One region of the Marinomonas sp. FW-1 genome, then DNA from elsewhere that is predicted to be linked to it. Evidence: predicted binding sites of a transcription regulator. Region 1 holds the regulator's gene; the other holds the start of a gene.
What was found. The regulator sigma-54, encoded in region 1, starts transcription at its own class of promoters, with help from an activator protein. The targets are predictions, from matches to a motif close to TGGCACNNNNNTTGCTNT.
Positions count from the first base shown of each region.

Region 2: a site for sigma-54 is predicted at 5,769-5,786, ahead of glnK (P-II family nitrogen regulator). Genes of this name have one in related genera too.

Region 1 covers NZ_CP025987.1:2,216,865-2,224,490, reverse strand. Annotated here, with positions in the region: gene mgtE (magnesium transporter) at 1-704, opposite strand, end outside; gene C1X04_RS10440 (HPr family phosphocarrier protein) at 713-982, opposite strand; gene ptsN (PTS IIA-like nitrogen regulatory protein PtsN) at 992-1,441, opposite strand; gene C1X04_RS10430 (RNA polymerase factor sigma-54) at 1,459-2,928, opposite strand; gene lptB (LPS export ABC transporter ATP-binding protein) at 3,004-3,729, opposite strand; gene lptA (lipopolysaccharide transport periplasmic protein LptA) at 3,733-4,239, opposite strand; gene lptC (LPS export ABC transporter periplasmic protein LptC) at 4,223-4,798, opposite strand; gene C1X04_RS10410 (calcium/sodium antiporter) at 4,801-5,763, opposite strand; gene C1X04_RS10405 (ABC transporter ATP-binding protein) at 5,935-6,732, shown strand; gene mlaE (lipid asymmetry maintenance ABC transporter permease subunit MlaE) at 6,729-7,511, shown strand; gene mlaD (outer membrane lipid asymmetry maintenance protein MlaD) at 7,513-7,626, shown strand, end outside.
Region 2 covers NZ_CP025987.1:3,326,388-3,334,013, forward strand. Annotated here, with positions in the region: gene rep (DNA helicase Rep) at 1-1,908, opposite strand, end outside; gene C1X04_RS15495 (bile acid:sodium symporter family protein) at 2,051-2,980, opposite strand; gene C1X04_RS15500 (YifB family Mg chelatase-like AAA ATPase) at 3,223-4,734, opposite strand; gene C1X04_RS15505 (TIGR02450 family Trp-rich protein) at 4,850-5,065, shown strand; gene C1X04_RS15510 (accessory factor UbiK family protein) at 5,090-5,329, opposite strand; gene glnK (P-II family nitrogen regulator) at 5,842-6,180, shown strand; gene C1X04_RS15520 (ammonium transporter) at 6,220-7,485, shown strand.

The DNA.
Region 1 (7,626 bases):
ATAACGGGAGCGGAGACAAGGTCCATTTTTTCAAATAACTGCGCAACTTCACTTGCAGGTGTCTCTGCATTGATCACAGTAAACTCGGTTTCCATAATGTCACGCACGGTGGCATTAGGGTTGGAAACCAGCAATTTAGTAAGGGGGAGTACACCGAGAAGTTTATCTGAGCGACTGACGACTAATAAACTGTCAGTCATGTCTGGAATCTTTGCGTGCCTGCGAAGATAGCGAAAAACAATGTCCACATTGATATTTGGACGAATTGTTATCGTATCCGTATTCATTAAGCCGCCAGCAGAGTCTTCTGAGTAGCTTAATAGGTCTTCAACTCTTTTTCTGTCTTGCGCCGTCATCGACGCAAGCACTTCTTTCACGATCTTTTCTGGCAGGTGCTGTAATAAGTCGGCTAAGTCATCACTTTCAAAGTGTTCTGAGACGGCGATAAGGCGTTCTGTATTCATGTTTTTCATGAATTGAACGCCAATATCTTCAGTCAGATACTGTAATACTTCGCCTTCGTTTTTGTCTTCGATGAGTTCCCATAAAAGCTTACGCTCTTTTGGCGGAGACGATTCTAATAGTCGAGCAACATCTTGTGCAGGTAGGGCACCATTAAGTAGGTAGCGAATTTGCATTGTGGCACCGGTCTCAAGGGACTCGGTTACCGTTTGCAAATGATTAAGGGTGTTTTGCTCCGACATGATGCTCTTTACTCATCTTCACCGAAACGATTGTTGATTAATTCAACGATCGCGTTAATGGCTTCTTGCTCATCTTCACCATTCGCTTTGATTTTGATTTCGGTGCCTTTTCCTGCAGCAAGCATCATCATTGCCATGATGCTTTTTCCATCCACATTACGCCCATCTTTTTCGATGGTGATATCACAAGAAAAGCGTGTGGTTGTTTCTATGAGTTTGCCTGCTGCACGGGCATGCAAGCCAAGTTTGTTTATAATAACAATAGACTCTTCCAGCATGCTTTATACCTATATTAATGAGTTGAAAATACTGAATAGCTCTTCGTTGCTTTGAGCAGTACGCAGCTTGTCCAATGATTCTGGAGACTGTGCTAATTCTGCAATTTGAGCCAGTGTTGATAGATGTTGGTCACATTCATGTGGCGGAACAATTAACGCAAATATAAGATCGACAGCTTGTTTGTCTATAGAGTCAAAATCGATAGGCGTCTGTAGTGACATTACCACTACAGCGGTGTGATTTGCGGACTCTAGTCGACAATGCGGAATGGCTATTCCATTGCCTATACCAGTACTTCCAAGTTTTTCTCGACCTAGCAGTGCATCATAGACGGCTTCGTTATCACAGTGAAGTCGGTTTGACGCTACTTCCGCGAGGTTTTCTAATACGCGTTTCTTGCTAATGATATCTTGTTTTGCGAGAACGAGGTCTGCTTTTAATAATGATTTCAAGGACATGATAAAATGCTTTCCGTTTAGATCAGTCGTTTGCGTTCATTGGAAGGAGGGATGTTCATCGCCTCACGGTATTTGGCTACAGTCCGTCGAGCAACTTGTATGCCTTGATCTGCCAAAATGGCAGCTAACTTATTATCACTTAAAGGTTTTTTAGCAGGTTCGTCAGCAACAAGTTTTTTGATCATGGCCCTAATTGCTGTCGAAGAGCACTCACCACCAGAGGCTGTATTAACATGGCTCGAAAAGAAATATTTTAATTCAAATATCCCTTTTGGTGTGTGCATGTATTTTTGAGTGGTTACCCTAGATATGGTTGACTCATGCATGCCTACTTCTTCAGCTACGTCATGAAGCACCATTGGTTTCATGGCTTCTTCACCAAGCTCAAAAAAATCGATCTGTCTGCTGACAATGCAGCTGGCTACTTTTAGTAGCGTCTCATTTCTGCTTTGTAAACTTTTCATGAACCATTTAGCTTCTTGTAGTGAGTTTTTGATGTAAGAAGCATCTTCGGCTGTGGCAGCGGTGCTGGCCATGGCGGAATAGGTTTCATTGATTTTTATTGGTGGAAGAGCGTCGTTGTTTAATTCAACTTGCCAAACGTCATTACGTTTTTTGACTGACACGTCAGGAATAACGTAATCGGTATCATCGGCATCAATAACCGAGCCTGGGCGCGGGTTTAGTTGTTGAATTAAGCTAATGACTTCTTTTAGCGCTTCATCTTTTAATTTTGTTTTGCGGCTTAGTTGCGCAAAATCTCTATTGCCCAATAAGGGTAAATAATGGTCAATAAGGTTATAGGTGCTTTTGTATAGAGGGTGAGTCTGGAAAGCTTCTAATTGCACCAACAGACAATCACGTAAATCAATAGAGCAGACGCCGACTGGGTCGAAGCGCTGCAGTCTATGTTGAACCGCAATGACTTCTTCCATTTCTAGGTCTTCAAGTTCAATGCTTAGTGATTCGCAGATGTCGTCAGGTGTAATGCTTAAGTATCCATCAGGCTGGACACATTCAATGATGGCATAGGCAATCTCAAGGTCTCTATCAGACATGTGAGTAAGGTTTAGTTGCCAGATAAGATGGTCTTGAATGCTTTCAGCAGGTGCGTTACGGCTTTCAAAATCGCTATCGCCTTCAAAGCTAAGGTTGTCACTGACCGCAGCTGAACTTTGGTAAGTATCATCCCAATTGCTGTCTATGGATAGCTCTTCTGGGATGCTTTCTGTCCATTCGGACTCTAGGCGTGCTTCTTCACCGTTATCTAGAGGTGTTTCTGTTGCGCTTTTTGACTCTATGCTAGCAGGTAACTCATTATGAGTTTGCTCGTCATCATCAAGCTCAAGCAGTGGGTTCGACTCTAGGAACTCATGAATCTCTTGCTTCAAATCCAACGTAGAAAGCTGCAGTAAGCGTATAGCTTGCTGCAGTTGTGGGGTCATGGTTAGCTGTTGACCTAGCTTTAATTGTAAAGACTGCTTCATGGAGCAACTCTTTTTGTTTGAGTGAATTGGAACGAGTTGTGCATACTACTCCCTTTCTACAGCAATGATAAGGGGTTATAGGCGGAAGTCGTCGCCTAAATAGACCTTTTTTACTTGTTCATTGTTGATGACTGTACTGGCATCGCCTGATGCGATGATATAACCATTACCAACAATGTAAGCTTTATCGCAGATGTCGAGGGTTTCTCTGACGTTATGATCGGTAATTAGGACACCGATTCCACTTTCTTGGAGGTGTTTAATTATTTGTTTTATGTCACCAACGGAGATTGGGTCTACTCCAGCAAATGGCTCATCAAGCAGAATGAATTTTGGGTTCATTGCAACCGCTCTTGCTATTTCTACCCGGCGCCTTTCACCTCCTGATAATGCCATTCCTAAGTTGGTGCGGATATGGGTGATATGGAACTCTTCTAAGAGCTCTTCTAATCTTTCATGTTGTTGTGCTTTAGTGAGATTTTTGCGTGTTTCTAAAATCGCTAAAATATTGTCTTCTACAGACATTTTTCTAAAAATAGATGCCTCTTGAGGAAGATAGCCAACACCTTTTTGGGCGCGAGTGTGCATGGCGTCATGGGTGATGTCTATGCCGTCAATAAATATGCCGCCAGCGTCATTGGCGACCATACCAACTATCATATAGAAACAGGTGGTTTTTCCTGCTCCGTTTGGTCCTAATAAACCAACGGCTTGGCCTGATTCAACGGAAATTGAGACGTCTTTTACTACTTTGCGTTTTTTATAGCTTTTTGCAAGGTGTTTTGCTTCTAGTAAGGCCATCTATTATTTTGCCTCAGTAGTTTGTGGCTGTAAGGTCATATTGACGCGACCAGAATCTTTTTTCTCTGCGCTAAAGGTGCCATCTTGGATCATGTAGAGAATGTAATCAGCGGAGATAGAATTCTGCATACGGCTTAGGTATCCATCTCCAGTGATTTCAAGTTTGGATTCGTCGGTTTGGTAGTGGATTTCATTCCCTCTACTGATAACTATGTTGCCATTCCAATCTATTTGTTGACTGAATTTTGCTGGCGACCCTGTGGCTTCTAGGCTGTTAAATCTGCGGGTGCTTGGGTCTGTTGTGACTTTTAAATACTGTGCTTGGATTTCTATGGAGCCTTGTTTTACAAAGACGTTGCCTTTATAGATGGCTTCGCCTGAATTCTGGTCGAAAGAGGCTTCATCAGCTTGAATTTCTAATGGCTTGTTAAGGTCATCTGGTAAAGCGTAAGTGTATTGTCCAATAAGGGCAGAAGTGAGCAACATGCTGGCGTTAATGAGTTGTTTCATAGTTTCCTCGTACAGATCCTGTCATCACGACTTCTTCTGAGTTTATAAAGGTTGTAATCTTATTCGCGGAGGTTTTTCCTTGGGTTGATATCAAGGTAGCAGCTCCGTAGCTGGTCAATGATTTGTCTTTGTCTACGTAGTGCATGTTGTCCGAGCTAAGCTGGATGTCTTCAGACTGCTGATATTTTTTCGTTGCTCTTACGTTGTCTGTTAATAGAATATCATTACTTCCGTCTTCAATAACCCCTTTATCTGCTTTTCCATGCCATTGTCCCGATTCTGAATATCGGGCAACACTAGGCTGTTCGAGCAAGGTTTTCTCTTTAAGGTCATAGTGAGAGGTTTGTTTGGCGTTCAGTGTTTCGATTAGCCCTCCATTTTCATCAAACTCTTTTACCTGCACATCGGTGATGAAATAATCGGGCGAGCCACGAAGTGCATCGCTTTCGACTAAGTTTCTTGATGGCTTTGTGCTGTACCAGCTAATCGAAGCAATAACCACAGTTACTGCCGCTAATAGTAGAATGTTTCTGGTTTTAAGTGTCTTTGCTAAATTCATTGTTATGGCGCGCCATTCGTACTGATTGCAAATATATATATGCCATAGGATGCAATGAAAGGCAGGCCTATCCATCTAGGGATTGCATTGCTCTTAGATTTTTTGAATATAAAGATGGCAATAGCAAGTGCGACCGTTAATCCTAGTACCCAAGGGAAATCACGCTGCACGACACTTGGGTCGATTATGCCGGGGGCGATCAGTGCTGGTAAAGGTAATACGGTGGCTAGGTTAAATACGTTTGAACCTAGTACGTTGCCAATGGCGATATCATGATGTCCTTTTCTCACACTACTAACAGAAGCTGCTAACTCAGGAAGGCTGGTTCCAACTGCAACGATAGTCAGGCCAATAACTAGCTCGCTCACTCCCAAAGCAGTCGCTATGCCAATGGCGCCCCAAACTAGAAGTTTAGAGCTACCTATGAGTACAACCAGTCCAATTAACGCAATGATTAAGGATTTTAATGTTGATGAGCCATCATCTGCGGGAAGCTCTTCTTTTAGTTCGCTTTCCAAATCTTTGTTACCGCGTAATAGGATTATCAGCACGGCGACAAATGCAATGATGAGTATTACACCATCCCATAACCCTAGTGCTTGGTCATAGAGTAAAAAACCAGTCAGTACTGTGATGGCTAACACCAGAGGTACTTCTTTCGTCGAAAGCCCTTTTGCGATAGGGATGGCAGAGAATAATAAAGTGACACCCAACACTAGAGCGATGTTGGCAATGTTGGAGCCTAAAACATTACCGATTGCTATTTCAGGTGCATTATCCAGTGCGGCGATAGCAGAAACCACCATTTCAGGAGCAGAAGTACCAAACGCCACCAGTGTGATACCAATGACCATAGGGCTTACATTAAGCTTTTCAGCCACCAATGCGGCATGCTCAATGAATTTGTCAGAGCTAATGACGAGTAAAATTAGTCCAGCGATGAGAGCAACGGAAAATAACAGCATAATGGGTAGTAAGACTCATTGAAATTAGAAGGCACCATTTAATGAGGTTTAGCAACTAAATTCAAGGCTTGATCTTGCAAACAAAGTAGTTTTGCCTTTGCCGCGATTCTAATTGTTGGGGGGCAGTGATAGTATCAATCCATATTTAGGAAGGATGGTAAGGGTGTACTAGTGACTGATGCTTATATTGAAGTCCGAAATGTGAGTTTTTCGAGGGGGGATAGGGTTATTTACGAAAACGTTTCCCTGACCATTCCTCGCGGGAAGATTACTGCTGTCATGGGGCCAAGCGGGACAGGTAAAACAACGTTGTTACGCCTTATTGCTGCTCAGTTAGCACCAGACTCCGGTGAGTTGTTGGTGGACGGTAAAAACATCCACGCTTTGTCTAGGTCGAACCTGTATAAGGCGAGGAAGAAAATGGGCATGCTTTTTCAGAGTGGTGCTTTGTTCAGTGATATGAGTGTAGCTGAAAATATCGCTTTTCCTATGGAGGAGCATACCAAGCTTGATGCAGAAACCATCTCTAAAAGAGTTTTGGATAAGCTTTACAGTGTCGGTTTGCGTGGCGCAGCGAAATTAATGCCTTCTGAACTTTCTGGTGGTATGGCTCGACGCGTGGCATTGGCTAGGGCGATTGCGTTGGACCCTGAATTAGTCATGTATGACGAGCCATTTACAGGCCAAGATCCTATTTCAAAAGGCGTTCTGGTTAAATTAATACGCCAGTTAAATGATACGGCGAACATCACTTCAGTGCTTGTGTCTCATGATGTTGAAGAGTCTCTTTCAATTGCGGATCATGTGTGCATTTTAGCGGGCGGTCGTGTTATCGCTGAAGGCTCTGCCGATGAGATAAGGGCATCAGATAATGCTGAGGTTCAACAGTTTTTAAACGGTGAGCCAGATGGTCCAGTACCATTTCATTATCCAGAAAACCGCGCTGATGCTGGTAAGGGTGTTTTATGAAGATGATTGCAGAGCTTGGAGCCGCATTGCTGAACTGGCTAGAGTCAGTAGGGCGTGCAGGTATTTTCTTGGTGCAGAGTATCGTGAGGTTGCCAGTTAGACCGAAAGAGTCTTTAAATCTGCTGGTCAAGCAGTTGTATTCTGTGGGTGTTTTATCTCTTGTTATTGTCGTTGTTTCTGGTGCTTTTATAGGGATGGTTTTGGCGCTACAGGGCTATAGCATACTGGCAAAGTTTGGCTCGGAAGAAGCGGTTGGTCAGTTGTTGGCACTGGCTCTGCTACGAGAATTGGGGCCTGTGGTAACGGCTCTATTGTTCGCTGGCCGTGCCGGATCATCGTTAACTGCTGAAATTGGCTTGATGAAAGCAACGGAGCAGTTGTCTAGCTTTGAAATGATGGGCGTTGATCCGCTTCGTCGAGTGATTGCGCCTAGATTTATTGCAGGTGTCATTTGTTTGCCCTTGTTGAGTTTGATATTTTCAGCGACTGGGATTATCGGGGGGCTTGTTGTTTCCGTTAATTGGTTGGGCGTCCATGATGGCGCTTTTTGGTCCTTGATGCAGCAGTCAGTCTATTTTGATACTGATATTCTTAACGGCTTTATTAAAGCGGTCTTTTTCTCTGTTGCTGTTACTTGGATTGCTGTCTATCAAGGATATGAGTGTGTACCAACCTCTGAGGGGATTGGTAAAGCAACTACTCGTACTGTTGTTTTAGGTTCATTGGCTATTTTGGCGTTGGACTTTGTATTAACTGCCGCCATGTTTGGAGATTTTTAAGATGAGAAGTAAGCGTATTGAATTGGCTGTAGGGGCCTTTATTGTTGTTGGTATTATGGCCTTTGTTTACCTTGCCGTTCAGGTCAGTGGATTGGCGTTTTCTGATAAAAAAGAC
Region 2 (7,626 bases), 1.1 Mb from region 1:
GATTTCTTCGCCATATTGGCGGCGTTTCGCGGCCAAGGTAATACACAAGGTCTTTTTCGCTCGAGTAATTCCCACATAAGCCAGTCGACGCTCTTCTTCGATGTCGTCGTTCTCTATGCTGTTTCTATGAGGTAACAGTTCCTCTTCACAACCGATCAAGAACACATGTGGATATTCCAACCCTTTGGAAGCATGAAGCGTTAATAACTGAACTTTGTCTTCGTCCTCTTCTTCCTCTTGGCGTTCGAGCATGTCGATCAATAACAGCTTACTAATCGCCTGATCCAAACCGGCGGTTTCGTCTTCCTCCCATGCGGATTCCATCATGCGTTGAATGGAATCCAGCAAGAAGCGCACGTTTTCAATGCGTCGATCGCCCGCCTTTGAAGACGATGTTTGCTCCTGAATCCAGCCGTAATAATCCATGTCATGGATCATTTGCTCAATAACAGGCACGGGCGAAGCGCCTTCTAAACGCTGGCGCAAGTTGGACATCCAACGTTCAAAATCCTGTAAGCTTTTTAATGATCGCCCAGAAACCGTCTCTTCAAGCTCTTTATAGCCGGATGCTTCAAACAGACTTACGCCACGCTCAGTTGCCAAGTTACCGACTTTTTCCAGCGTCGCAGGGCCAATTTCTCGACGTGGCAAGTTAACGATACGCAAGAAGGCGTTGTCGTCCGATGGGTTCACCAAAAGACGCAAATAGCTCATCAAATCTTTGATTTCTGCCCGCGAGAAGAACGAGGTGCCACCGTTCATTTTGTAGGGAATACGATAGGCTTGCAGCTTAATTTCCAGCAGGCGCGCTTGGTGGTTACCACGATACAAGATAGCAAAATCTCGATATGGAATCTCATGGCGCAAATGACGCGATTGAATTTCTGCCGCCACGCGCTCGGATTCCGCGTCTTCGTTACGAGTCACCATAACGCGAATCGGGTCGCCCTCTTCGTGGTCACTCCACAAGGCTTTGTCATAGATGTGCGGGTTGTTGGCAATAAGCGTGTTAGCTGCTTTTAGAATTGTTTTTGTCGAGCGATAGTTTTGCTCCAACTTAACCAATTTCAAATTTGGGTAATCGACAGACAAACGCTCTAGATTTTCTGGGCGCGCACCACGCCAAGCGTAGATGGATTGGTCATCATCGCCCACCAACGTAAAACAGCGACGAAAACCCGCCAGCAGGCGAATCAATTCATACTGGCTAGCATTGGTGTCTTGGCACTCGTCCACCAGTAAATAACGAACCTTTTTCTGCCATCGATCACACAACTCCTGATCAGCCATTAATAAACTCACCGGTAACAGTATTAAATCATCAAAATCTACCGCGTTATAAGCGCGTAAATAGCGTTGATATTGGCCATACACTTGCGCAGCCAACAGAAACTCTTCTGTGTCTGCATTGGTCATGGCTTCTTGCGGTGTGGTTAAATCGTTTTTCCAATTGGAAATCGTATTCTGACAATAGGCCGCCGCATCCATTTGCCCATTGAACTCTTTATCCAAAATTTCTTTTACAAGGCTGAGTGAGTCTTGAGAATCAAATAAGGTAAAGCCTTCTTTTAAACCCGCACGGCGATATTCTTTTCGAAGGATTCGTAAGCCTAAATTATGGAATGTCGAGATGCTCAAGCCGCGACTTTCTTGTTTAGACAACATGCCGACAACGCGTTCTTTCATTTCACGCGCCGCTTTATTGGTAAAAGTCACCGCAATAATGCTGCTTGCCTTAAAACCACAGGTTTGAATCAGATAAGCAATTTTTGTGGTAATTACGCTGGTTTTTCCCGATCCAGCCCCCGCCAGCACCAACAAAGGACCGTCTATTTGTTTCACAGCATCTAACTGTCTTTCGTTCAAACTGCGAAGACGCTGGGCGATGGAAGGTAAGGACTCACTCATGGAAAACTCAGGCTCGTAAGGCTATTAAAAATCAGCCGTAAGTGTACCCGACAATCCACTTTCTCGCACTGTGATAACCATGCAACAAACATAAAAAAGGGACGCCAAACTGGCATCCCTTTTTTAACGCTAAGCAAATATCTTATTTATCAGTATCTTGAGCGTTGCTTTCAGCAACGGGGCGGCGGCTCCAGTAGCTCGCCAACAAAGACCCTGAAATGTTGTGCCAAACACTGAAAATAGTGCCTGGTAGTGCTGCCATAGGCGTAAAGAATTTCACTGCCAATGCCGCTGCTAGGCCAGAGTTTTGCAAACCCACTTCAAAAGCAATGGTGCGGCAAACGCGCGCATCAAAACCAAGTAAGTAAGTCACCCAGTAACCCAAGGTCAAACCAATCGCATTATGAATAATCACTGCCGCCGCAACCATAAGACCAACTTGAACAATCTTAGAGGCGCTCAATGCCACTACAATGGCGATAATAAGCACGATGGCAAACATCGAGATATAAGGGAAAATTGGTTCTGCCTTACGAACAAATTTTGAGAAGAAAGTATTAATCAACACACCCGCCGCAACAGGAAGCAGAACAATTTTAAACAAGCTCATCAACATACCAGCAACAGGTACATCAACACTTTGTCCAATCATCAAAGACACCAAGAATGGCGTTAATATTACGCCCAACAAGGTCGAGATCGCGGTCATGGAAATAGACAAGGCCGTGTCGCCTTTAGCCAAATAACACATAACATTCGAGGACGTACCGCCAGCCACACTGCCCACCAGCAACATGCCCACAGTCAGCTCAGAATCAAAGCCAAAGGCAAAAGCCACACCAAAAGCGGCAATCGGCATAACTAAGAATTGTAATAACACACCCACGCCTACGGCTTTACCGTTCTTCAATACTTGTTTGAAGTCAGTAGGACTTAGGGTCAATCCCATTGCGAGCATAATAATGGTCAACAATGGAACGATTTGAGCTTTCAACCCCACGAATAAATCAGGTTGAAAGAAGGCGATTGCAGATAGCAATAAAGCCCAAACAGGGAACAGCTGGATAACCATAGACAAAACTCCACATAGTCCACTCAGTTTTGCTGCCATAAAATCAGCAAAAGCGAACAGACCCACAATTAATTATTATTGGTCCCATTACAAATATCGTCCCTCGAAGGGACGATAAAAATGGGCTGAGAATTGTAACTAAATGGCATAGGTTAAAACAGCTTTTATGCTTTTTAACCCTTATCTAGTAATGTCTAACGCATTGTTCTATCCGTATTTTCCAGATGGAATAACAGCGTAGATTATGAAGACACCGCCATGGATAAGGTTTTCTCCATCTTGCGATAACTTAACGATTCCATTAAATGCGCTCTGGTAACAGGAGAGTCATTTAAATCCGCCAAGGTTAGCGCGACTTTTAATACTCGATGATAAGCCCGTGCAGAGAGTTTTAATTTTTCTAGTGCCTGCTGCATAAACTCTTTGTCCTCTTGGCTCAAAGCACAAATATTCTCTAGCTGACGGCCACTTAACTGCGAATTTTGTACGCCTTGGCGTCCTCTTTGCCTTGCGACGGCACGCTCTACTCGTTCGCGGACGCTAGCGCTGCACTCCCCTTCTTCATCAGCATTCACTAACACATTAGACGGTAAAGGTGGCACTTCTACATGCAAATCGATGCGATCTAAAAATGGCGCGGAGAGTTTTTTAAGATATTTCTGGCTAGCACTGGATTGATAATAACCTTGCCCTCCACTGTAAGCCTCGTTACTGGCATTCATCGCAGCCACTAATTGAAAGCGAGCCGGAAAGGTAACTTGCCCACGAGCACGCGAAATATGAACTTCACCGTTTTCTAATGGCTCCCGTAATACTTCCAATACTTTGCGGTCAAACTCTGGTAACTCATCAAGAAAAAGCACACCACAGTGCGCTAAAGACGCCTCACCCGGCTTAGGAATTGAACCACCGCCAACCAGTGCCGCCGCAGAACAAGAATGGTGAGGAGACCGAAACGGCCTTTCTGACCAATGCCAATCCAAGCCCATTTTACGCCCCGCCACCGATTGCACTGATGCCACAGCAAGCGCCTCAGCTTCTGTCATTGCTGGCATAATGCTCGGCAGTCGCGACGCCAGCATGGTTTTTCCCGTTCCAGCAGGACCAACAAACAGCAAATTGTGACCACCAGCCGCGGCGACTTCTAAGGCTCGGCGGGCTTGATACTGGCCTTTTACATCTCGCATGTCTTTATGGTCTAACGGCAATGGTTCAGCAGGCTTGGAAACACAAGCAGGCAACGCTGTTTGCTTCAATAAATGCGCCGTCACTTGCGTTAAATGTTTAGCAAATACAGCATTGCCTTCCACCAGCGCAGCTTCCTGCTGATTTTCTTCAGGGAGAATAAGCTGACGATTAGCGTGATGACAAGCAATGGCAGACGGCAATAATCCAGGAATGCCACGAATGTCTCCCGATAATGCCAATTCGCCAATGAATTCAGTGTCCCTTAAATTCAACTCACCCAACTGCCCCGAGGCAACCAAGACACTAATCGCAATCGCCAAATCATAACGACCACCTTCTTTAGGCAAATCCGCTGGCGCTAGGTTAATGGTGACGCGTCGGGTAGGAAACTCAAAATGGCTGTTGATAATCGCGCTGCGCACTCTGTCTTTCGCTTCTCGAACGGCCGCTTCGGGAAGGCCAACAATATTAAGGGAAGGCAGACCATTTGAAATATGGGTTTCAACAGTCACTAACGGGGAAGACACGCCAACACGGGCGCGACTATAAATCGTGGCTAAACTCATGATCACTCCTTGATCAACTTATTTATTTCTGACGCTTTGCGACGGGAAAAGCAATCCAGCTATTCACATGCTTCGTATATCTATCTACTTAATACACTAAAAGGAAAAAGTGGTTGTGAACCGAATTAATCCAAATAAATTACTTCTATCTAAGTGGACGTCAACGTCCCCGCAGCAAAAAGAAAAACACTTTATCGTTACTACACTCATTCGAGACGAAGAAAACGTCGTTATCGAATGCATTCTTGAGGCCGTGATCAACAAAAACCAATACCAATTACCTTGGCAATCACTGACCTCTTCTGAAGATTGGTTGCAAGGCTGGAAATAAATCAGTCCCAGCCCTGCGAAAAACTTAGTCGTTCTTTTCTAGCTCATTTAAACGTGCTTCTAACACAGCGAGCTTTTCACGATATTTTGCCAGCATCGCGGCTTGCACCTCGAACTCTTCGCGCGTAACCAAATCCATCTTGCTTAATGTATTGCGTGCCACTTCATGCAATTGCGCCTGAATTTCTTCTTTTGGCAACTTACCCAAGGTTTCAGCCGCTTGGCCTAATCCCGTACCCAATTGCTTTATAAATTGATCAATCATCTCACTCTCGTTTTTCATCGTTGCTGTGATTATTTATCGTCTCTTTGCCTAATAGTATAGAAGTCAGGCATAGATACCAACAAGCTCTCAGAGCGCATCTTTCATGTTGATGCCCATTTATAGGAACAAATGTTTTTAGAGATTGCTTCTTTTTTGTGCAGAAAATCGAACAAGGCAATATTGAAGCCCTACAAATCCTCTAAATGACGCACACACAACCATGCCAAGCAAAGGGTTATTTCTTGATCAGAAGCAAGCAGATAAAGCCCTTCGCTACGCTCACTCGCCCATTTCAAACATCATTTGCACCATATTAATGCAGGATATTTATAGGGCACACCAATATGCCGCACTATACCAAGCAATTTAGGACTCTTTTTAATTTCAAAAAAACGACAAAATCCTTACAAAGCCTTTGATACGTAGGAACGCCCATATATGGCACGCATATTGAATAAAGCTAATTACCTGCGATACGACAATAAAACTGACTTTTTAAGGAGACAGTGGGTATGAAGCTTATAACTGCCATCATCAAGCCATTTAAACTCGATGATGTTCGAGAAGCACTTTCTGAGATCGGTGTACAAGGTATTACCGTAACAGAAGTGAAAGGTTTCGGACGTCAAAAAGGCCACACAGAACTATACCGCGGCGCTGAGTATGTAGTCGATTTTCTACCGAAAGTAAAAATCGAACTTGCCATTGCAGACGACATGACTGACCAAGTAGTGGAAGCCATTACAAGCGCAGCAAACACTGGCAAAATCGGCGACGGTAAGATCTTTATCGTTAACCTTGAACAAGCGGTTCGTATTCGTACCGGCGAGACTGGTGTAGAAGCAGTCTAAATACTGCTCGAATTATCCTAGCCTTTAGGGGGGCGAAACATGCAAGATCAAATTTTTCACTTACAATATGCGATGGACACCTTTTATTTCTTGGTGTGCGGCGCACTGGTTATGTGGATGGCAGCAGGATTTGCCATGTTGGAAGCAGGTCTAGTACGTGCTAAAAACACCACAGAAATTCTAACTAAGAACGTGGCTTTGTTTGCCATTTCTTGTGTCATGTACCTAGTTTGTGGTTACTCCATCATGTACGGTGGCGAGTGGTTCCTAACAGGTATCCAAGACGTAGATGTTGCTTCTACCTTGACTGACTTCGCTGGCCGTGACGGCGGTTTTGAAGGCGGTTCTATTTACGCAGGCGCGTCTGACTTCTTCTTCCAAGTTGTGTTCGTTGCAACAGCCATGTCTATCGTATCTGGTGCCGTTGCTGAACGTATGAAGCTTTGGGCTTTCCTAGTATTCGCTGTTGTTATGACAGGTTTCATCTACCCAATGGAAGGTAACTGGACTTGGGGCGGCGGTTCTGTATTCGGTATGTTTAGCCTTGGCGACATCGGTTTCACTGACTTTGCAGGTTCTGGTATCGTTCACATGGCAGGTGCGGCAGCCGCATTAGCTGGTGTATTGGTACTTGGTGCTCGTAAAGGCAAATACGGTCCTAACGGCGAAGTACGTGCCATTCCTGGTGCTAACCTACCTCTTGCAACATTAGGCACATTCATCCTTTGGATGGGTTGGTTCGGTTTCAACGGTGGTTCTGTATTGAAACTTGGCGACATCGCAAACGCTAACTCTGTTGCTATGGTATTCCTAAATACCAACGCGGCAGCTGCTGGTGGTGCAATTGGTGCGCTTATCCTAGCTCGAATCCTATTCGGTAAAGCCGATCTAACTATGCTTCTAAACGGCGCATTGGCTGGCTTGGTAGCAATCACGGCAGGTCCTGATACACCATCTGCTCTAGGTGCGACTCTAATCGGTCTAGTTGGTGGTTTGATTGTGGTTGTGTCTATCCTGACCCTAGACAAGCTTAAAATTGATGATCCAGTGGGCGCTATCTCTGTTCACGGTGTTGTGGGTCTTTGGGGCTTGCTAGCAGTGCCACTAACGAACGATGGCACAACATTCGGCGGACAAATCGCGGGTGCACTTACTATCTTCGTTTGGGTATTCTTCACTAGCTTGGTTGTTTGGTTAATCATCAAAGCCATCATGGGTGTTCGCGTTAGCGAAGAAGAAGAGTACGAAGGTGTTGACCTTTCTGAATGTGGTATGGAAGCGTACCCAGAATTCAGCAAGAACTAATCACTCTGCTAAAAACCAAATTGTTTGAAATATCAAAACCCTCGCCTTGGCGGGGGTTTTCTTTTTATATCCTTATTGAACAAACGATATCCCCTTTTATAAGGCACTGATCCCTTACCTCCTTACACAAATACGCGTTAT